DNA from 2 places in the Methylobacterium sp. C1 genome. Region 1 is predicted to be linked to the other one. Evidence: predicted binding sites of a transcription regulator. Region 1 holds the regulator's gene; the other holds the start of a gene.

What was found. The regulator PhoB, encoded in region 1, activates phosphate uptake and scavenging genes when phosphate is short. The targets are predictions, from matches to a motif close to TGTCATNNANCTGTCAT.
Region 2: a site for PhoB is predicted at 6,772-6,788, ahead of BKE41_RS20395 (inorganic phosphate transporter). Genes of this name have one in related genera too.

Annotation. Positions count from the first base shown of each region.
Region 1 covers NZ_CP017640.1:2,795,040-2,806,230, reverse strand. Annotated here, with positions in the region: gene recN (DNA repair protein RecN) at 1-166, shown strand, start outside; gene BKE41_RS13010 (hypothetical protein) at 283-483, shown strand; gene BKE41_RS13005 (hypothetical protein) at 500-745, opposite strand; gene pstS (phosphate ABC transporter substrate-binding protein PstS) at 1,014-2,054, shown strand; gene pstC (phosphate ABC transporter permease subunit PstC) at 2,140-3,117, shown strand; gene pstA (phosphate ABC transporter permease PstA) at 3,130-4,020, shown strand; gene pstB (phosphate ABC transporter ATP-binding protein PstB) at 4,043-4,858, shown strand; gene phoU (phosphate signaling complex protein PhoU) at 4,967-5,686, shown strand; gene phoB (phosphate regulon transcriptional regulator PhoB) at 5,808-6,503, shown strand; gene BKE41_RS12970 (protein-disulfide reductase DsbD domain-containing protein) at 6,583-8,757, opposite strand; gene BKE41_RS12965 (aminopeptidase P family protein) at 8,901-10,739, opposite strand; gene BKE41_RS12960 (hypothetical protein) at 10,877-11,131, shown strand; gene BKE41_RS12955 (Rmf/CrpP family protein) at 11,132-11,191, opposite strand, start outside.
Region 2 covers NZ_CP017640.1:4,404,146-4,415,336, forward strand. Annotated here, with positions in the region: gene phnF (phosphonate metabolism transcriptional regulator PhnF) at 1-73, shown strand, start outside; gene phnE (phosphonate ABC transporter, permease protein PhnE) at 357-1,223, opposite strand; gene phnE (phosphonate ABC transporter, permease protein PhnE) at 1,220-2,101, opposite strand; gene phnD (phosphonate ABC transporter substrate-binding protein) at 2,118-3,044, opposite strand; gene phnC (phosphonate ABC transporter ATP-binding protein) at 3,179-4,027, opposite strand; gene BKE41_RS20380 (chloramphenicol acetyltransferase) at 4,143-4,763, opposite strand; gene BKE41_RS20385 (DUF1045 domain-containing protein) at 4,756-5,442, opposite strand; gene BKE41_RS20390 (ceramide glucosyltransferase) at 5,468-6,616, opposite strand; gene BKE41_RS20395 (inorganic phosphate transporter) at 6,839-8,467, shown strand; gene BKE41_RS20400 (hypothetical protein) at 8,557-8,808, opposite strand; gene BKE41_RS20405 (MucR family transcriptional regulator) at 8,812-9,219, opposite strand; gene BKE41_RS20410 (MFS transporter) at 10,015-11,191, opposite strand, start outside.

The DNA of each region.
Region 1 (11,191 bases):
GATCGCCAAGGCGCCGGTGAAAGGGGCCAGCCGCGTCGCCACGCGCGTGGCGAGCCTGCCGGTCGCCGAGCGCCGGGAGGAGATCGCCCGGATGCTGGCGGGCGCCACCGTCACCGACGAGGCCCGGGCGGCCGCGGCGCGGCTCCTGCAGGGCGCCGACGCGTAGTCGGGCGACAACCTTAACCGTTGGTTGAAGGTAATGATTCGTTAACCATTCATCGTGAGAGTACGGCCATCCCGGTACCGCGGCAGGTTTGGGCGGTGGAAGGGCGGGAGGGAGCCATGAAGCCGTCAGTCGTCGAGTCCGATGGGTCTCTGCCTGCGGGACAGCCTCTGAAGCGGGTGGTCGACACCCGCCAGCTCGGCCTCACGCTCCGCACGGTCTACGAGGGCAGCGTCGACACGCAGCCGATCACCGACACGCATGTCGAGCTGCTCCTGCGCCTGCGCCAGAAGGAGCGGGAGCTGCGCCGGGCGGTCTGACCCGGCACCGCGGGCGCTACCAGCGGCGCGCGCCCGGCCGCCGACGATACTCGGCCGCGCGAATCAGCGTCAGCACCCGGTCGAGGCTCACCAGCAGCTCCGCCTCCTCGACGCGCGCCGCCGAGGCCGCCTCCGGATCGCGGCTGAATTTCTGACGGGCCTGCGCCAGCGCCAGGGCCCGCTCCACGGCTTCCCGCTCGGCGTGCAGGGCCTGCCAGGCCGGATCGGATTCCGTCGCTGCACCCACCTCGTCGCCGCCCACGATCCGCGCGTCCTTCTGCTGCCGGCTGCCGCTCCTGGCAGAGAGGAACGCGCGAGAGCCCGGAACCGTGCCGCGCCCGGGCGGAGCGCCGTGTCACCCCGCGTGTCATCCCGCGTGTCATCCGGGTGTCATCTACTTGTCGTAACCGCCCGGCCATCGGGCGGCCGGCGCTGGGTCTCTTCGGAAGATCGGCCGCAGGGCTCTGCCGCGGGCATGGGCTTGCCGGCGGAGCAGCGCAGGCTCTTGCCCGACGGCAACGGAGATTCCTTTGAGACCCTTCGCTTACGCGCTCGCCGTCGGCCTCGCGACGGTTCAGCTGGCGTCCGCGGCGCTCGCCGCCGATATCACCGGCGCCGGCGCCACGTTCCCCTTCCCGGTCTACTCCAAGTGGGCCGAGGCCTATCGCAAGGAGACCGGCTCGGGCCTCAACTACCAGTCGATCGGCTCCGGCGGCGGCATCAAGCAGATCCAGGCCAAGACGGTCGATTTCGGCGCCACGGACGCGCCCCTGAAGGCCGAGCAGCTGTCCAAGGACGGCCTCGTCCAGTTCCCGACCGTGATGGGCGGCGTCGTGCCGGTCGTGAACATCCCGGGGATCGAGCCGGGCAAGCTCAAGCTCACCGGCGACGTGCTGGCCGACATCTACGCCGGCAAGATCGCGAAGTGGAGCGATCCGCGGATCGCCAAGCTCAATGACGGGCTGAAGCTCCCCGACGCCAACATCACCCCGGTCTACCGCTCCGACGCGTCGGGCACGACCAACATCTTCACCACCTACCTGTCCCAGGTCTCCGAGCCCTGGAAGAAGGAGTACGGCGCGGCCACGACGATCTCCTGGCCGGTGGGTCAGGGCGGCAAGGGCAACGAGGGCGTCACCGCCACCGTGAAGCAGGTGCCGAACGCGATCGGCTACGTCGAGTCGGCCTACGCCAAGCAGAACAAGCTCTCCTACGCCCTGCTGCAGAACAAGGCCGGCAAGTACCCGCAGCCCGACGACAAGGCGTTCCAGGCCGCGGCCGCCAGCGCCGACTGGAAGGCCGCCCCGGGCTTCGGCATCTCGCTGACCAACCAGCCGGGCGAGGAGGCGTGGCCGATCACGGCGGCGACCTTCATCCTGGTCCACAAGGACGCCGCCGATCCGGCCAAGTCCGCCGCCGTGCTGAAGTTCTTCGACTGGGCCTACAAGAACGGCGACAAGCTCGCCACCGACCTCGACTACGTCCCGCTGCCGGACAACGTCGTCGAACTGATCCACCAGGAGTGGAAGGACGTGAAGGGCAAGGACGGCAAGCCTGTCCTCAACATGTGAGCGTGGCCGGGAGGAGGTGAGAACCTCCTCCCTCGCTTCCGGGAACGCAGCGCGCTACCACGCCCCCCTTCGCAGAGAACCGCGGATGCCCGCTTTGACCGAATCGATCGCCCTCGGCCGAACCCGTACCGCGACCGCGCGGAAGGCGCCGAGCCGGAGCCTCGACACGCTGTTCCGGACCTGCTCGTACGGCGCGGCCCTGCTGGTGCTGCTCGTGCTCGCCGGCATCCTCGGCTCGATCCTGTACGGCGGCTGGCCCGCCTTCCACGAGTTCGGCTTCGGCTTCCTGACCTCCAGCGCCTGGAACGTCGGGACCGAGCAGTACGGCGCCCTGGTCGCGGTGATCGGGACCGTCGCCTCCGCCTTCCTGGCCCTGCTGATCGGCGTGCCGGTCTCGCTGGGCATCGCGGTCTACCTGACCCAGCTCTGCCCGGGCTGGGCCCGCAAGCCGGTCGCCATGACGATCGAGCTGCTCGCCGCCGTGCCGAGCATCATCTACGGCATGTGGGGCCTGTTCGTGTTCGCGCCGCTCTTCGCGCGCTACGTCCAGATCCCGGTCTCGAACCTCGTGGAGGGCATGCCGATCGTCGGCACGCTGTTCTACGCCCGGGTACCGTCGGGCGTCGGCGTGTTCACCGCCGGGATCATCCTGGCGATCATGATCGTGCCGTTCATCGCCTCGATCGCCCGGGACATGCTCGACCAGATCCCGACCGTGCTGCGCGAGAGCGCCTACGGCATCGGCTGCACCACCTGGGAGGTCGTGCGGCACGTGCTGGTGCCGCAGGCGGCGGTCTCGATCATCGGCGCGATCATGCTCGGCCTCGGCCGGGCGCTCGGCGAGACGATGGCGGTGACCTTCGTGGTCGGCAACGCCAACCGGCTCTCGGCGTCGATCTTCGACCCGAGCTCGACCATTGCGTCGCGCATCGCCAACGAGTTCAACGAGGCGGACGGCCTCCAGCTGAACGCGCTGATGGCCCTGGGCTGCATCCTGTTCGTGATCACCTTCGTGGTGCTCATCATCGCCCGGCTGCTGACGCGCCGCGTCAAGGCCGCCTGAGGAGCACGCGCGATGGTTTCCTCCAGCACGATCGCCCCGGCCGCCCAGCGCCGCCCCGGCCGCGTCCGCCAGGGACGCCGCGTCGCCGACCGGGCCCTGCGCGTCGCCTGCACCGCCGCGACGGTGGTGGGCGCCCTGGTCCTCGGCTCGATCCTGGTGATGCTGATCGTCCAGGGCGTGCGCGGCTTCACGCCCACCCTGTTCACCAACCCGACCCCGGGCCCGGGCTCCGAGGGCGGCGGCATCGCCAACGCGATCCTGGGCAGCCTCGTGCTGACCGGGATCGGCATCCTGATCGCCACACCGGTCGGCGTCATGGCCGGGACCTTCCTCGCCGAGTACGGGCGCGGCTCGAAGCTGGCGGCCCTGATCCGCTTCCTCAACGACGTCCTGCTCTCGGCGCCGTCGATCCTGATCGGCCTGTTCGTCTACACGCTGATGGTGCGGCCGATGGGCACCTACTCGGGCTGGGCCGGCGGCGTGGCCCTGGCGATCATCGCCGTGCCGGTGATCGTGCGCACCACCGAGGACATGCTGCGCCTCGTCCCCGGAACCCTGCGGGAGGCCGGCGCGGCGCTCGGCGCGCCGCCCTCGACGGTGATCATGAGCGTGACCTGGCGGGCGGCCTCGGCCGGCATCGTCACCGGCATCATCCTGGCGCTCGCCCGCATCGCCGGCGAGACCGCGCCGCTGCTGTTCACCGCGCTCAACAACAATTCCTGGTTCTCGGCCAACCTGATGGGCGGCGTCGCGAACCTGCCGGTGATGATCTACCAGTTCGCCCTCTCGCCCTACCCGAACTGGCAGGGCCTCGCCTGGGCGGGCGCGCTCCTGATCACCGCGACCATCCTGGCGCTGTCGATCATCGCGCGCCTCGTGATCAAGCCGCAGGCCTCGCGCTGAGCCCCCTTTCGAGGACACGACGATGAACGCCGCCTCCGCGATCCCGACGGTCGAGCTGAACCGCAACCGCGCCGAAGAGGGCGGCCCCGTGCGGATCGCCGTCAAGGACCTGAACTTCTACTACGGCAGCTTCCACGGGCTGAAGGACGTCAACCTCAACTTCCACGACCGGCAGGTGACGGCGCTGATCGGCCCCTCCGGCTGCGGCAAGTCCACCCTGCTGCGCTGCTTCAACCGGATCTACAGCCTCTACCCGGAGCAGCGCGCGGAGGGCGAGATCCTGCTCGACGGCGAGAACATCCTCAGCCCCTCCGTCGACCTGAACGAGCTGCGCTCGCGCATCGGCATGGTGTTCCAGAAGCCGACGCCGTTCCCGATGTCGATCTACGACAACGTGGCCTTCGGCCTGCGCCTCTACGAGAAGCTGCCGAAATCCGAGCTCGACGGCCGGATCGAGGAATCCCTGCGCAAGGCCGCCCTCTGGGACGAGGTGAAGGACAAGCTCCGGCAGCCGGGGACCGGCCTGTCGGGCGGCCAGCAGCAGCGCCTGTGCATCGCCCGGACGGTGGCGCAGCGTCCGGAGGTGATCCTGTTCGACGAGCCGACCTCGGCCCTCGACCCGATCTCCACCGGCCGCATCGAGGAGCTGATCGAGCAGCTGCGCGACGAGTTCACCATCGTGATCGTCACCCACAACATGCAGCAGGCGGCGCGCATCTCGCAGTTCACCGCCTTCATGTATCTGGGGCAGCTCGTCGAGTTCGGTCCGACCAACCGGATGTTCATGAACCCGACGGAGCGCCGCACGCAGGACTACATCACCGGCCGCTTCGGCTAGTCTGCCGGGCCGCTCCGGTCCCGGGACCGCCGCTCGCGTCTCCGGCGCGTCGGCGGATCCGCAAACCTCCCGGAGGGCCGTCCCCGGGACCCCATCGAAGGATCCGCCATGCCCGGCCATATCGTCACCTCCTACGACACCGACCTGGAGAACCTGCGTCGCTCGATCTCGGAGATGGGCGGCGTCGCCGAGAAGATGACCGCGGAGGCGACCGACGCCCTCGTGCGCCGGGACGACACGCTCGCCCAGGCGGTGATCCTCGCCGACAAGCGCCTCGACGCGCTGCAGCGGGACATCGAGGAGCGCGCCGTGCTGCTGATCGCCCGGCGCCAGCCGCTGGCGATCGACCTGCGCGAGACCATCTCGGCGATCCGCGTCTCCGGCGATCTGGAGCGGATCGGCGACCTCGCCAAGAACGTCGCCAAGCGCGTGGTGGCGATCTCCGACCAGGCGCCGGCCCAGAAGATCGTGCTCGGCGTGCGCCACATGAGCGACCTCGCCGAGGGTCAGCTGAAGGACGTGCTCGACGCCTACGGGAGCCGCGACGTCCAGGCGGCCCACGACGTCTGGGAGCGCGACGGTGAGATCGACGCCCTGTACAATTCCCTGTTCCGCGAGCTCCTGACCTACATGATGGAGGACCCGCGCAACATCTCGTTCTGCACGCACCTGCTGTTCTGCGCCAAGAACGTCGAGCGCATCGGCGACCACACCACCAACATCGCCGAGACGATCCACTACCTCGCCACGGGCGAGACCCTGGCGGGCGACCGGCCGAAGAACGACGCGTCGAACTACGCGACGGTGGACGGACTCCAGGCGCCGTGAGCCCCCGACCCCGGCCTTCCTGCGGGCATGGCCGGGGCCAGTAACCGTGCAGGTTGAGGCCGGGCGGCGCCTCCTGCACCATCCGCGGGACCGCCGGTAGAACGAGTCGTCGAACGTGAGCATGCAAGTCCTGATCGTCGAGGACGAGGAGGCGCTGACCACGCTGCTGCGCTACAACCTGGAGGCCGAGGGCTTCCTGGTGGATTCGGCGGCGCGCGGCGACGACGCCGAGCTGCTCCTGGCGGAGCGGATCCCGGACCTCGTCCTGCTCGACTGGATGCTGCCCGGCCTCTCCGGGATCGAGCTGTGCCGCCGGATCCGGGCGCGCCGGGAGACCGAGCGCCTGCCGGTGATCATGCTCACCGCCCGGGGCGAGGAGGGCGACCGCGTCCGCGGTCTCGGCACGGGCGCCGACGACTACATCGTCAAGCCGTTCTCGGTGCCGGAACTGCTCGCCCGGATCCGCGCGCTGCTGCGCCGGGCCAAGCCCGCCCACGTCTCGGACCGGCTGGCGGCGGGCGATTTGGAGCTCGACCGCACCGGCCACCGCGTCCGTCGCGGCGGCGAGGAGCTGCATCTGGGCCCGACAGAGTTCCGGCTGCTGGAATTCCTGATGCTGGCGCCGGGCCGGGTCTTCTCCCGCGAGCAGCTCCTCGACGGGGTCTGGGGCCACGACGTCTACATCGACGAGCGCACGGTGGACGTGCATGTCGGGCGGCTGCGCAAGGCGCTGAACGGCCCGCGCCAGGCCGACCCGATCCGCACGGTCCGCGGCTCGGGCTACGCCTTCGACGAGACCTTCTCGCTCGAGGCCTGAGGCGGCCCCAAGGCGCGTCGGAGCGACAGATCGCTCCGGCGCGCCGTCTCTGCTCAGGCGCCGGGGACCGCGGACGGGTTCAGCGCGCCAGCGCCGCGCTCCGTCCCGCGGCGGCCGGCACCGCCTCCAGCGCCGCCAGGACCGTCCCCTCGGTCAGGATCTGCGGGAGCACCTGGGGCTCCCCCGTCCCGGTGTAGAGCAGGTAGAGCGGGACGCCGCTGCGCCCGTGCTTCTCCAGGAGGCGGGTGATCTCGGGGTTCTGGTTGGTCCAGTCGCCCTTCATGTAGGTCACGCCGCGCTCGGCCATCGCGGACCGCACCGCCCTGGTGTTGAGCGAGGTCGCCTCGTTGACCGCGCAGGTGATGCACCAGGCGGCGGTCATGTCGACGAAGACGGGGCGGTGCGCGTCGAGAAGGGCGTCGAGGCGCGCCTGCGTGAACGGCTCGACCCCGTCGGCGGCGGCCTGCGCCGCCGGCGCGGCGCTGCTCCGGGGCAGGGTGACGGCGAGGGAGGCGACCGCGATCAGCGCCAGCGCCGCGGCGGCCTGCGCGATCCGACCCGTCCGCGGCGCGGCGGCGCGGCCGTGCTCCCAGGCCCAGGCGGCGAAGCCCACGAGCACGAGGCCGATCAGCGCCGCCAGCTGCCCGCGCGGGTCGACCTGCTGCGCCAGCACCCAGATCAGCCACGCGACGGTGGCGTAGACCGGGAAGGCCAGCACCTGCTTGAGGGTCTCCATCCAGGCGCCCGGCCGCGGCAGTGCCCGCAGGGCCGGCGGCCAGAGGGTCAGGAGCAGGAAGGGCAGGGCGAGGCCGAGGCCGAGGCTGGCGAAGACGGCGAGCGCCACGCCGGCGCTCTGGGTCAGCGCGAAGCCCACCGCCGAGCCCATGAACGGCGCCGTGCAGGGCGTCGCCACCAGGGTGGCGAGCACGCCCGTGAAGAACGAGCCGCTCAGGCCGGCGCGCCGGGTGAGGCCGTCGCCGAGGCCGGCGAGCCGCCCGCCGACATGGACCGCGCCGGAGAGGCTCAGGCCCATCGCGAACAGCAGGTAGGCGAGCCCCGCGACCACGGCGGGCGATTGGAGCTGGAACCCCCAGCCGATCGCGGCCCCGCCGCTCTTCAGGCCGATCAGCGCGGCGGCGAGCGCCAGGAAGCTCGCCAGGACGCCGGCCGTGTAGGCGAGGCCGTGGAGCCGCAGCCGGGCCGGCCCCTCGCCCGCGTGCCGCACGAGGCTCAGGACCTTGATCGACAGGACCGGGAAGACGCAGGGCATCAGGTTGAGGATCAGGCCGCCGAGGAAGGCGAAGGCCGCGGCGGTCGCGAGGGTCAGCGCGTCGAAGTCGGAGGTTGCCGGCGCGGTCGAGGCCGGGTTCGGCGCGGTCGGGGCCTGCGCCGCGGCGGCCGGGAGCACCGGCTCGTCCCCGTACGCGAAGGCGAGCCGGCGGGTCCCGGCGGCGTCGACCTCGTCGACCGTCAGGACGCCGGGCAGCGCGGTGGGCACCGGATCGGTCGGGCTGCTCCGCGCGAGGGTCAGGTGCAGGCCGGTCTCGTCGACGGTCATCACCTGGGCGGCGGCGTTGTCGATCGCGGTCTCGGCGTAGGGGAAGTACGCGGCGTTGCGGAGCGCCTCGGGCTTGAGACCGGTCGCGGCGAAATCGAGGCGCAGGGTGTCGCCCTGGCTCGACAGGCGCAGGGGCCAGAGCGCCGGCACGGGCAGCGCGGCGCGCGCGCGCGCGAACAGCGCGGCGCTGGCCGGGTCCGGCTCGGCCTTGCCCACGGGCAGGGTCAGGGCGAGGTCGGCCGAGCCGGGCACGCACTCGGTCTCGCAGACGAGATAGGTCAGTTTCGCCTGGATCCGCACCGGGTCCGCCGGGTCGAGGCTCGGCGGCGGCGTCACCGGCACGAGGAGCGTGACCTCGCCCTCGTAGCCGTAATTCATGAGGGTCGCGATCGGGATGCGCTCCGGCGCCGGCCACCGGATCGCGCCGGCGTTGAAGCCGGCCGGCAGGGTCCAGGTCACCTCCGGGGGCAGGCCGGAATCGCCCGGATTGCGCCAGTAGACGTGCCAGCCGGGCTTGATCTGCATCCGCACGGCCAGCGTGAAGGGCTGCGCGCCGGCGACCGCGGCGGGCTCGGCCACGAGGCTCGCGCGCACGAGGTCCGCGGGCGTGCGGAAGCCCTGCGGAAACCCCTGCGCCGCGGCGGCCGAGAGGCTCGCGGCGAGGGCCAGGATCAGGATGGCGAGGCGGCGGATCATGCTGTCCCTTCGCGCGCGGGGCGGTCGCGGTTTCACGCGCGGCGTCTCTCGCCCGGCGCGGGCGTTTCCGTGGCGCCGGGTCTTACCATGGACCGCGTCCGGGGTCCCGTCCGGGGTCCCGTGCGGGGTCCCGTGCGGCCGGCTCACCCCTCCAGCGGCGCCGTCGCCCGCTCCAGCCAGTCGCGCGCGGCGGTGTCGAGCCCGGGCGCCAGGGTCTCGCGCACCCGGGCATGGTAGGCGTCGATCCAGGCCCGCTCCCCGGGTTCGAGCAGGTCCGGCCGGATCAGCCGGCGGTCGTAGGGGGCGAGCGTCAGCGTCTCGAAGCCGAGCATCGGGCGCTCGCCGCCCGCGATCGCGCGGGACTCGACCAGGACGAGGTTCTCGATCCGGATGCCGTAGGCGCCGCGGGCGTAGTAGCCCGGCTCGTTCGACAGGATCATGCCGGGCTCCAGCGCCACCGTGCCGGTCTTGGCGATCCGCTGCGGCCCCTCGTGCACCGACAGGAAGGCGCCGACGCCGTGACCGGTGCCGTGGTCGAAGTCGAGACCGGCCTGCCAGAGCGGCGCCCGCGCGAAGGCGTCGATCTGGGCGCCGGTCGTGCCGACCGGGAACACCGCCCGCGCGATGGCGACGTGCCCCTTCAGCACGCGCGTGAAGCGGTCGCGCATCTCGGGGCTCGGCGCGCCGACCGCGACCGTGCGGGTGATGTCGGTGGTCCCGTCCGGGTACTGCGCCCCGGAATCGATCAGGAACAGCTCGCCCGGCCGGACCGTCCGGTCGGTGGCGCGGCTCACCCGGTAGTGGACGATCGCCCCGTTCGGTCCGGATCCCGAGATGGTGGGGAAGGAGACCTCGCGCAGGTCGCCGCCCGCGGCCCGGAAATCCTCCAGGGCCTCGACGGCGGCGATCTCGGTGAGGCCGCCGGCCGCGGCCGCCCCGTCGAGCCAGGCGAGGAAGCGCACGACGCTCGCCCCGTCCCGGACATGGGCGGCGCGGGCGCCCGCGATCTCGGCGGCGTTCTTGACCGCCTTCATGCCGGTGATCGGGTCCTTGCCGACATCGGCCGTGCCGCCGGCGGCCTCGATCTTCTCCTTCAGGGCGACGGCGCCGGTCGACGCGTCGAGGCGGACGCGCACGCCCGCCAGGGACGCCAACCCGTCGTCCAGGTCCGCCCGCGGCAGGATCTCGGCGACCGGCGCGAGCGCGGCCCGCAGGGCCGGATCGACGTTCGGCGAGACGAGGAACAGCCGGGCCGGCCCCTCGCGCGGAAGGATCGCGTAGCCCAGCGCCAGGGGCGTGTGGCCGACGTCGGCCCCGCGCAGGTTGAAGGCCCAGGCGAGATTGTGCGGGTCGGAGATCACCAGGGCGTCGCAGCCGCCCTCGGCGAGCGCCGCCCGGATCCGGCCGAGCTTGTCGGCGGACGCCTCGCCGCACAGCGCGTCCGGGTGGACCACCACCGGTCCGGCCGGCGGCCGCGGCCGCCCGGCCCAGACCGCGTCGACGAGGTTCGGCACCGCCCGCACCGCGCCGCCGGCGCGGGTCACGGCCCGCTCCAGGCGCGCCAGACCGTCCGGCGTGTGCAGCCACGGATCGTAGCCGAGCACCTGATCGCGCCGCAGGTTGGCGCCGATCCAGGCCTCCGGCGTCGTTTCGGCGAGCGGTACCACCGTGACGAGGCCGGTATCGACCTGCTCGGGCGCCTGCAGGGTGTAGCGCCCGTCGACGACCAGCGCCGCCGACTCCATCAGGATCACGGCCGTCCCGGCCGAGCCGGTGAAGCCGGTGAGCCAGGCGAGCCGTTCGGCGTCGGCGGGAACGTATTCGGACTGGTGCTCGTCGGCCCGCGGCACGACGAAGCCGTCGAGCCCGGTCTCGCGCAGGGCCGCCCGCAGCGCCTCGATCCGCTCGGCGCCCTTCCGGTGGCTCGGGTCGTCGAAGCTCTGGAAGCGCTGACGCGGTCGGGACGTGCGGGTCTCGGTCATCCGCGGAGCCTAGCGCCCGCCGCTCCCGCGTCGCAACACCCTGTTCTCACGACAAAGAGTCGGTCGGAGGTCGGTTGCGGTGCTTAAAAATCGTTAGCAATCTTATCACGCCGCGGATTTTCGCTTATTACTCAGACATGCCCCGCCGCGTTTACTACCGGATCAGCGACAGACCCGACGGCCGCTTCGACGCCGTCGTGACGATCGAGCCCGACACGGTGGTCCGCCGCGACGGTTTCGACTCGCTCGCCGAACTCGAGGAGTGGATCGACGGCCTGCGCGCGCTGATGGCGGCGCTCGGCGCGCCCGTGTCACAGGTGGACACGGCGGGGGCGCCGGCCGAGACCGCGGACGAGCCGGATCGGCCGGGCCGGCTGCGCACCGCGCGCTGATCAGCCGTTCGTGACCGGCAGGTCCGGCGCGCGATCCGCGGGCGCGCCGTCGTAGCCCTC
Region 2 (11,191 bases), 1.6 Mb from region 1:
CGCCGGCGTGCCGATCCAGGCGAACCGCACCCTGTTCGCGGCCGACCGGGTGGAGCTGGTGATCGGGGGGTGATGCGGTGTCCGCGCGACGGCCTCGGCACAGCGTCCTCGCGAGCGGAGCGAAGCGATGACGACGAGGGTCCGTCACCCGAGCGCGCGAACCGGACGCCGTACGATACGAGCCGTCCGGGCCATCCTGTCATCCCGAGGTGCCGGAGCGCAGCGGAGGCCTCGAAGGAGGGCTCCAGCTGGCGCGCGGTGGCTCGAGCCCTCCTTCGAGGCGGCCGCGCCGCACCTCAGGCCGCACCTCAGGATGAGGGGGTGGATGGGACGGACCGCCCGCTGCGCGGCCTCCTTCAGCGCGCCGCCGGCCCGATGATCGCCCGGCGCAGACGGGTCGAGATCCAGTCGATCGCCGCCACGGTCACGAGGATCATCAGCACCAGGAAGGCGACCTGCTGCAGCTCCAGCACGCGGATCAGCTCGGTGAGGTACTGGCCGATGCCGCCCGCGCCGACGATGCCGATGATCGTCGCCGAGCGGGTGTTCGACTCGAAGAAGTACAGGACCTGGCTCGCCAGCACCGGCAGCACCCCGGGGATCAGCCCGAAGCGGATGCGGTGGAGCGCCGAGCCGCCCGAGGCGACGACGCCCTCGCCGGCGCGTCGGTCGCAGGTCTCGATCGCCTCGGAGAACAGCTTGCCGAGCGCCCCGAAATCCGAGCACGCGATCGCGAGCGCCCCCGCGAACGGGCCGAGGCCGACGACGTTGATCCAGATCAGCGCCCAGATCAGGACGTCGACCGAGCGCATCACGTCGAGGCCGCGGCGGACCGCGAACCGCGCGAACGGGTTGGGCACGACGTTCCGCGCCGCCAGGAACGCCACCGGGAAGGCGAGGATCGCCGCCGTCAGCGTGCCCAGGAAGGCGATGCCGAGGGTCTCGCCCAGCGCGTGCAGGAAGGTCCAGAACTGGCCCTCCGGCGACGGCGGCAGCATCAGCACCGCGAAGGTGCCGAGCCGCCCGAGACCGTGGAGGATCCGCGCCACCGAGAAGTCGAGGCGCCAGGCGCCGAGCGCCGCGAGCCCCACCAGGACGACGAGCAGGGCGGCGAGCCGCGCCCGCCCCGGCCAGTCGGTGCGGAACTGCGCGGGGTAGCGCGCGCGCAGGCGGGCGAGGTCGGCCCGGGCCGCCGCCCGCAGGGCCTCGGGACGCGCGCTCATCGGGCCTGCTCCGCGCCGATCAGGCGGTGGCGGACCCGCTCGGTGACGAGGTCGATGCAGAAGACGGTCAGGATGATCAGCACGAGGATCGCGCTCACGTCAGCGTAGTAGAAGTTGCGGATCGCCACGAGGAATTCCTGGCCGATGCCGCCGGCGCCGACGAAGCCCATCACCCCGGCCCCGCGCACGTTGATCTCGAAGCGCAGCAGCGCGTAGGAGGCGAAGTTCGACAGGACCTGCGGCAGCACCGCGAAGCGCACCGTCTGGACCCAGGTCGCGCCCGAGGCCGACAGGCCCTCGACGGGGCGCATGTCGATGTTCTCGACCACCTCGGAGAACAGCTTGCCCAGCGCCCCCGTGGTGTGGATCGCGATGGCGAGCACGCCCACCATCGGGCCGAGGCCGAAGGCGATCACGAAGATCAGCGCGAACACCACCTCGGGGACGGTGCGGCACAGTTCCAGGAGGCGCTTGGCGCCGACGCGCAGCGCGCGCGACCGCACGAGGTTGGCGGCGGCCACGAAGCTGAGGGCGAAGCCCCCGAGCCCCCCGAGCAGCGTCCCGAGATAGGCCATGAGCAGGGTCTCGCCCAGCAGGCCCAGCCATTTGGGCAGGCCCCAGTACCAGGCGCGGACGTCCTCCAGCGGGTGATCGAGGCCGATCGGCGGCAGGATCTGCTGGATGTAGGCGGTGAACTTGCCGATGTTCTCGGCGAGGACCAGCGGCCGCACCTCGGCGATCAGCCCGGCGACCACGGCGAGCGCCGCCACCAGGGCGAAGCCCGCCAGCGTGCGGCGGCGGGCTTCCCCGGTCGCCGCCGCGTAGAGGCCGGAGAGGGCGGCTGCCCGCTCCGGCGACAGGGGTGTCAGACCGCGCAAGGCGGGCGGCTCCGGATCAGGACTTCCGGCGCTGCTCGTCGTTGAAGCGCAGCATGTCGATGATCGGCTGGTAATCCTTGAGGGTCACCGGCGTGAGATCCTGGTCCTTGCCGTCGGAGAGCCGGTCGAACGCGGCCTTGTCGGCCTTCGGCAGGGCCACGAAGGCGTCGCGGATCTTGGCCTTCAGGTCGTCCGGCAGGCTCGCCAGCACGGCGAATGGCCCCTCCGGCAGGAAGTCGGACTTGAACACGACGCGGAAGTCCGACTGCTGCATCGGAGTGCCGTCGGGCTTCTTGAGCATGCCCTTGGCGGCCATGCGGGTGACCATCGTGTCGGTCTCGGAATTCCACAGGTTGGCGGCGGCGTCGGCGGTGCCCTGGGTGAGCGCCAGCACGGCGTTCTCGTGGCTGCCGGCGTAGAAGGTCTTGCCGAAGAACTTCTCCACGTCGTAGCCGGCCCGCTTCAGGAAGAAGCGCGGCGCCTGGTTGCCCGAGGTCGAGTTCGGATCGACCAGTGCGAGGTTCTTGCCCTTCAGATCCTCGACGGTCTTGTAGGGGCTGGAGGCCAGCACGTAGACCACCGAATAGTAGCCCGAGGCGCCGGTCTCGTGCTTCTGGTTGACGATCGGCTCGATCTTCACGCCGGTCATCACGGCCCGCGCGAAGGAGGCCGGCCCGTACCACGCGATCTGGATGTTGCCGGCCCGCTGGCCCTCGATCACGGCGGCGTAGTCGCTCGCCACCCGCAGCTTCACCGGCACGCCGAGCGTCTTGGTCAGGTAGGCGGTGAGCGGCGCCCACCGGTCGGCGGTGCCCGAGGCGTTCTCCGCCGGGATCACGCCGAGCGTCAGCTCCGGATACTGGGCCTTCCAGTCCTGGGCGGCGGCCGGCAGGCCGAGGAGGGCGAGGGCCGCGGCGGCAGCGAGGGTGCGTCGGGTGATCATCGGGTCGTCCTTCGTGGCGGCGTCGGCGAGGTTCGGCCGGCCAAGGGCCGGTCGGGCGTTTCCAGAGCGGTGCTCGTTGGCAGTGCTCGTTGGCAGTGCTCGTTGGCGGTGTTCGTTGGGGCCCGGGGCCCGGATCAGGCGCCGAGGGCGGCCTCGCGGACCGGCCGGGCCGGCACGAGACCGGGCCGGCCCGGCATCGCGGCCCGCTGCTCCGCCTCCCGCTGCGCGGAATCGTCCAGCACCTCGCCGGCCTCCAGGCCGTAGAGCCGGCGTGCCACGTCCTCGGTCAGGTCGAAGGGGCCGCCCTCGAACACGACCCGCCCGGCCGCGAGGCCGACGAGGCGGTCGCAGTAGGCGCGGGCGAGGTCGAGGGAGTGCAGGTTGCACAGCACGGTGATGCCGTAGCGCCGGTTCACCTCGGCCAGCGCGTCCATCACCAGGCGGGTGTTGCGCGGGTCGAGGGAGGCGACCGGCTCGTCGGCGAGCAGGATCTCGGGCTCCTGCACGAGGGCGCGGGCGATGGCGACCCGCTGCTGCTGCCCGCCCGACAGGCCGTCGGCCCGCTGGCCGGCGAACTCGCCCATGTCGAAGCTCTCCAGGGCGGCGAGGGCCATGGCCCGGTCCTCGGCGGACCATTGCCGGAGCAGGGAGCGATAGGTCGGCACGTGGCTGAGGCGCCCCATCAGCACGTTCGTCATCACGTCGAGGCGGCCGACGAGGTTGAACTGCTGGAAGATCATGGCGCAGCGGGTGCGCCATTCCCGCAGGGGACGGCCGCGCAGGGTCGTCACCTCGCGGCCCTCGTGGAGGATGCGCCCCGAACTCGGGTCCGCCAGCCGATTGATGAGGCGCAGGAGCGTCGACTTGCCGGCGCCCGACCGGCCGATCACCCCGACGAAGCTGCCGGGCTCGATCCGGAGCGACACGCCGTCGACGGCGCGCCGGTCGCCGTACTGGCGCGTGAGATCCTCGATAACCAGCATGCAACCATCCGCCGCGGAGTGGCCGCACGTAAACGCCGGTTTCACGACGATTGGATGACGTATTCGGAACGATTATATTTGCCGGCGCAACATCTCGGTTATTTCGATAGCCGACTTAATCTTCGCAGCGCTCCAGGAACGCCTCGATCGGCAGGCCGCGGAAATCCGGCAGCGCCCGGCGCAGGCGCTCGTGGTCCCAGTCCCACCAGGCGAGGCGCATCAGGCGGGCGGCGATCGCCTCGGGGAAGCGGCGCCGGACCGGCCGGGCGGGATTGCCGACGACGATCGTGTAGGGCTCGACGTCGCGGGTGACGATGGCGCCCGCTCCCACCACCGCGCCGGTGCCGATCGTGCGCCCCGGCAGGACGACCGCGCCGTGGCCGATCCAGACATCGTGGCCGATCGCCACCGGGCTCGCCCGGCGCCGGTCGAAGAAGGCGGGCTCGTCCGATTCGTCCGGCCAGTAGGCCCGCGCCCGGTAGGTGAAGTGCGCCTGGGAGGCGCGCTCCATCGGGTGATTGCCGGGATTGATCCGCACGCTGGCGGCGATCGAGCAGAACTTGCCGATCGCGGTGTAGATCACCTCGCCGTCCTCACCGATGTAGGAATAGTCGTCGAGGATTGTCTCGGTGAGCCGGGTGCGGGCGCCGACCTCGGTGTAGCGGCCGAGGCGGCTGTCGACGACCCGGGCGCTCGGATCGAGCGCGGGTTCGAGGCCGAGGGGGCGGTCAACCACGGGCTTCTCCGAAGGGCAGGCGCGCCAGGAGCCGGAACGGCTCCGACCCGTCCTGGATCAGGAGGCTGACGGCGTCGATCCGCAGGGGCTCCGGCCCCGCGGCGCCGTAGGCTTCGGACAGGCGCCGGTGCCAGGAATCGCGATCCGCCTCCGGCAGGGCGTCGGTCAGGGTCATGTGGAAGCGGAAGGCCTCGAACACGTACGGGTAGCCCCAGCGCGCGAGGAGCGCGCGGCCGCGCGCGTCGAGGCGCTCCGGGCGGCGCTTGGCGCGCTCGGCCTCCGTGAGCGGCGCCCGGAACGGGTCCAGGGCGGCGACGCATTCGGCCGCCAGCAGCCCCAGCTCCGGCGGCGGGGCCTCCGGCACCAGGGCGAGGAACGGTCCGAGGGCGGCGACCCGGAGCGGGCCCACCGCCACCGGCGGGTGCGCGGCCGCGAGGTCGCGGGCGGCGGCGACGAGGTCGGCCTCCGCGGCGCACGGGGCGAGGCGCAGCGGCGCCTTGAGGGTGGCGTGGAACCCGTAGACCCGCGCGCCCGCCGTGACCGCCGCGAGATCACCGAGCCCCTCCGGGTGCGCGACCGGCAGCCCGGAGACGTTGTCGGTGCCGAGGACCGCGCGCCCGAAGGCTTCGAGGCGGGATCCCGGGGTGGGCAGCCAGTAGAGGGCGTAGCGGCGCGACACGTCAGGGCCTCCGATCGCCGGGCGGTCAGGCCGTCGGCGCGTAGGAGCGCGCGCCGGCGGCCCGCCGGGGGCGCACGTCCATGGCGTTGCCCCGCCACACGATGGCGCTCCGCATCCAGGCGCCGAGCCAGATCGCCGGGATCAGGGCGTCGCGCGCCAGGAAGGCCGCCAGCGTGCGGGGCGAACGGTGCCAACCCGCGCGGACCGCGAGCCGGTGCTCGGCGGCATAGCACAGGGCGGCGAGGCCGGCAGCGCCGGCGAGGCCCGCGAGGCTGCCGGCCCAGAGGGCGACGAGGAGCGCCGGCAGCAGGACGCCGCTGCCGATCTCGGGGGCGAAGAACAGCGGGAAGGTCACGCGGCGCAGGCGCGCCCAGCGCAGCTGCCGCGCCCAGACCTCCCGGAAGCCGCGCGGGCCGAGCGGCTGCTCGAACGGGCTCGCCACGAGGTGGACGCGCTTGCCGGCGGCGCGCACGAGCTTGGTGGCGGCCGCGTCCTCCGCGATCTCGGCGGCGAGCGCCTGGAGCCCGCCCTGCGCCTCCAGGAAGGGCTTGTGCCAGAGCATGCTCTTGCCCTGCGCGAAGCCCAGGCCGAAGGCCTCGGCGGCGTATTGCCAGCGCGCCTGGAGGGTGTTCAGGAAGGCGCACTCCACCTCCGCCATGAAGCTGCCCGGGCGGGCGCCGGCCGGGGTGGAGCAGACGAGGCCGGTATCGTCGCGCCACGCCGCCTGGAGCCGCTGGAGGTAGTCCGGCGGCATGGCCACGTTGGAATCGGCGAGCACCACCCAGTCGTGGGCGGCGGCGCGCCAGCCGCGCAGGCAGTTGTTGAGCTTCGGGTTCGCGCTGACGCGCTCGTCGCCGCTGATCAGGCGGGCCGGCACCTGCGGGTGGGCCTCGATCAGGCGCTCCACCATCGGCACGATCGGGTCGGCCGGGTCGGCCACGCAGAAGATCAGCTCGTAGGCCGGGTAGTCGAGGCGGAAGCTGCGGACGAGCATCTCCTCGCTGTACGCCTCGACCCCGCGCAGCGGCCGGACCAGGGAGACGGGCGCGCCGGCGGGGAATTGCGACGGGCCGTGGTTCCGGCCGAGGCGCCGGGCCGCGACGGCGATGCTGCCGGCCTGGACGAGGGCCAGGAGCGCGCCGAGGGACAGGGCCGGCACCGTGGCGTCAATCATGCGGATCCCTCGTGCGATCGGGCGAGCGGTCCGGTCCGCTAGCGGCTCGACCGCGTCAGGCGTGTGACAGCGCCGCCCGGCGCTCCCGGTCCCGGTCACCGACGCGGCGCGTCGCGTCGCGGGCCGTCACGGGCCGTCACGGGCCTGCCGTCGCCCGTCACCCAACCGTCACCGCTCCATCTTAATCCCGGCTCACCACCACGTAGAATTCCGCGAGGGTTCATGTCCGATTCCGCCGTGATGCCGTCGGGGGCGGTGGGAGGCCGGCGGGCGGGCGGTCCGCGCCTCGACCACGGGACGCATCTCGGCGGGGTGGTCGCGTTCCTCCTCGTCCTGGTGGCGGGCCTCGGCTACGCGGTGGTGAGCCTCGTCGCCGACATGAACGCGGTCGGCGAGGCGCCCCTGGCCTACGGCGCCTTCGCGCTGCTCGGCCTCGCCCTGCTGATCGCCCTCGCCTTCGAGTTCGTGAACGGCTTCCACGACACCGCCAACGCGGTCGCCACGGTGATCTACACCCACTCGATGCCGCCGCTCGTCGCGGTGATCTGGTCGGGTGCCTTCAACTTCCTGGGCGTGATGCTGTCCTCGGGCGCGGTGGCCTACGCGATCGTGACGCTGCTGCCCGTCGAGCTGATCCTCAACGTCGGCTCGCACGCGGGCTACGCGATGATCTTCGCGCTCCTGCTGGCGGCCATCATCTGGAACCTCGGGACCTGGGCCTTCGGGCTGCCGAACTCGTCGTCCCACGCGCTGATCGGCTCGGTGCTCGGCGTCGGCCTCGCCAACCAGCTGATGAACGGCGACGACGGTACCGCGGGCGTCGACTGGACCCAGGCGCTCAACGTCTTCAAGGCGCTGCTGTTCTCGCCGGTCTGCGGCTTCGTGCTCGCGGCGCTGCTGCTGCTCGCCCTGAAATTCACGGTGCGCCGCAGGGACCTCTACGAGGCGCCCGAGGGCGACGCGCCCCCGCCCCTGTGGATCCGCGGCCTGCTGATCCTCACCTGCACGCTGGTCTCGTTCTTCCACGGCGGCAATGACGGGCAGAAGGGCATGGGCCTGATCATGCTGATCCTGATCGGCGCCGCCCCCACCGCCTACGCGCTCAACCGCACCATGGCGGACGACACGACGCCCGCCTTCGTGCAGGCCTCGACGGCGGCGAGCGCGGTGTTCTCCGCCCGCGCCCCCGGCGCGGCGGTTCCGGACGCCGCCGCCGCGCGCCGGACGGTGACGGAGGCGCTCAAGACCAAGGCGCTGAACACGCCGCCCGTCTACGCGGCCCTGGCGGCGCTCTCCGACGACATCGCCGCCAGCGTCAAGAATTACGGGGCGATCCGGACGGTGCCGGCCGCCCAGACCCAGAACCTGCGCAGCGACATGTATCTCGCCGCCGACGCGGTGCGCGTGCTGCCGAGCGCCGGGGCCGACTTCTCGGAGACCGACAAGGCGGACCTGAAACGCTACGCGGGCCTGCTGAACGACGGCACGCGCTACATCCCGGGCTGGGTGAAGGTCTGCGTCGCCCTGGCGCTGGGTCTCGGCACCATGGTCGGATGGAAGCGCATCGTCGTCACGGTGGGCGAGAAGATCGGCAAGACCCACCTGACCTACGCGCAGGGCGCCTCGGCCGAGATCGTCGCCGCCGGCACGATCGGGCTGGCCGAACTCTACGGCCTGCCGGTCTCGACGACCCACATCCTGTCCTCCGGCGTCGCCGGCACCATGGCGGCCAACGGCTCGGGACTCCAGATGTCCACGGTGCGCAACATGGCGCTCGCCTGGGTCCTGACCCTGCCGGCGGCCATCACCCTCGCGGCCGTGCTGTTCTTCATCCTGCGCCACGTGTTCTGACGCGGGCTCGGCCCGGGCGGGCCGGAGACCGCGGTCCGCCTCCGACGAGGCGGCCCGGTCTCCGGCTTCCTGCAGCGCCCCCCGACGCTTCAGGAACTCGCCATCGCCCGCACGAAGGCCAGGCAGGTCCGGCGCGCCGCCGGACTGTCGATCGTCACGAACGCCGACACGAGGTCGGCCGCCTGGGTCATGGCCGCGTCGGGCCGGTCGGCATCCGGGTAGAAGCTCGCCACCGGCACGTCGAGGATGCCGGCGATGCGGCTCAGGGCGTCGCTGGCGCGCGCCGTCTCCGGGGACGGCGTGCGGGTTCGGGCCGGATCCGCGGAAGCGTCGGGCGCCATCGCTCAGGCCGCCTTGTGGCCGAGCTGGATCGCCCGGGCGATCTCCGAGCGCCGCGCGGCGTAGCCCGGTGCCACCATCGGGTAGTCGGCCGGCAGGCCGTACTTCGCCCGGTAGCGCTCGGGGGTGAGGCCGTGCGCGGTGAGGTGGCGCTTCAGGGTCTGGTAGGACCGGCCGTCGATGAAGCTGATCAGGCCCGTGTCCTGGATCGACGCTTCGACCTGCGGCTGGCTCAGCCCGACCCCGCCGAAATCGGACGGCGCGCGGCGGAGCACCGCGATCGCCGCGTGCACTTGGTCGATCAGCGCCGGCAGCGCCGTGACCTCGATCGCGTTGCGCGAGACGTAGGCCGCGACGATCGCGCCGACCTTCTCCAGCATGAAAGTTGAACGGTGGTCGGTAAGGTGGTCCATCTGAGACATCGCTGTTCGAGGGCGTCCCACCATTCGGGCCTCGTCCCCGAGCGGCCGGCTCGCACCGGGTGTCGCGCGGAGGAAGGCTGAGCAACGGTTCAGCCGGCGGGACATTTCTACCTCAAGTTGATTTCTCTCCGTTTCTTGAGGTTGCAGATAATATACAATATGAGCGGACCGCGGTTTGTCCGACGGCGCGAGGTTTTTTGCTCCACCGCGCAACGGACGGCATTCCGGCCATGGTTACTGATGTGTTCACTGTTTTCGGCCGCCGAGATCGGTGCCCGAACTCGACTTCGGCATCGGCGGTCCCGCGTCGCGCCCGCTCGGGCCGTCCCGCCCGCCTCGGCCGGTCCCTGCGCCGGGCGCGCGGTGGGCCTCGCGTCTCGGTCCCAGCGGGCTGTCGCGGGATCGGGTCCATGCGGACTTCGGTCTCGACCGCCGGCGGACAGGGCCGCACCCGTGGCGGAGATCGGGTTGGACCTGCGCGTCGCCGGTCTCGCCGGGCGGATGGCCCGGGAGGTGCCCCGGCCGATCCGCGGCAGCGGCGCGGTCCCGCGGGCGAGGGCCTGTGGTGCGGCCGACCGCGGCGATCCCGACCTCGACCCGCCCCGGTGGACCTGTCGCCGCGCCGGCCGGTCCGTGCCTCGGCCGAGGCGCGCGGCATCGCCAGCCACGCCCACACCGCCCGCCGCTTCAAGGTCCGTCGCGGCCTGAAGCCCCGCGACGACCGCTGGCGGCCCGCGCCGCCGCCCGAGATCCGCCACCCCGGCTACGCCGGGGCGGCGGGCCGTCTCACGCCGCGCGGTCGCTCCGGCGCAGGCTCGCCGGCATGGCGAAGAGCGCCAGCCCGGCGGCGACGAGGCAGAGCACGCCGATCCCGTAGAGCGCGGGCGTCGTCGAGCCGGTGAGATCCTTCACCCAGCCGACCATCACCGGGCTGACGATGCCGCCGAACTGCCCGAGCGTGTTGATCAGCGCGATCCCGCCGGCCGCGCCGACGCCGGTGACGAGCTTGGCCGGCAGCGTCCAGAAGGTCGGGATCGACGCGACGATGCCGGCCCCCAGCAGCGCCAGGGCGAACATCAGCGGCACGATGTGCTTGTCGAACAGGCCGGCGCCGAAGAAGCCGAGCGCCGCCGCGATGGCGAGGCCGGCGACGAATTTCGGCCGCTCGCCCGAGGCGTCGGACAGGCGTCCGATCACCACCATGCTGATCGCCCCGCAGATGTAGGGAATCGCCGTCAGGAAACCCACCGAGGCCGCCTGCCCGCCGCTCGCGGTCTTGATCAGGTCCGGCCCCCAGAAGTTCAGCCCGTAGGAGCCGATCTGGAGCAGGAAGTAGATCAGCGCGATCAGCAGGAAGCCCGGCTGCTTGATCGCCCCGATCAGCGAGTGGTCGCCGATATCCCGGTTGTGGTGGGCGATCCGGCTCGACAGGAGCGCCTTCTCGGGCTCGGACAGCCAGCGGGCGTCGGCGATCCGGTCGTCGAGGCGCGTCAGCACGAGCATTCCGAGCACGAGGCAGGGCAGGCCGCCGGCCAGGAACAGCCATTGCCAGCCGGCGAGGCCCCCGACGCCGTTGAGGCCGCCGAGGATCAGGCCCGCCACCGGCGCGCCGAAGATCCCCGAGAAGGCCGAGGCCACGAACATGAACGAGGTGATGCGGCCGCGATGCGAGGCCGGGAACCAGATGGTCAGGTAGTAGAGGATGCCGGGGGCGAAGCCCGCCTCCATCGCGCCGATCAGGAAGCGCAGGGCGTAGAAGTGCCACTCGCTGCGGATGAAGATCATCAGCGCGGTGGCGATGCCCCAGGAGATCATGATCCGGGCGATCCAGCGCCGCGCCCCGACCCGGTAGAGGAACAGGTTCGAGGGCACCTCGAAGATCACGTAGCCGACCACGAACATGCTCGCGCCGAGTCCGTAGGCGACGTTGCTGAAGCCGAGGTCGCTCTGGAGCTGGAACTTG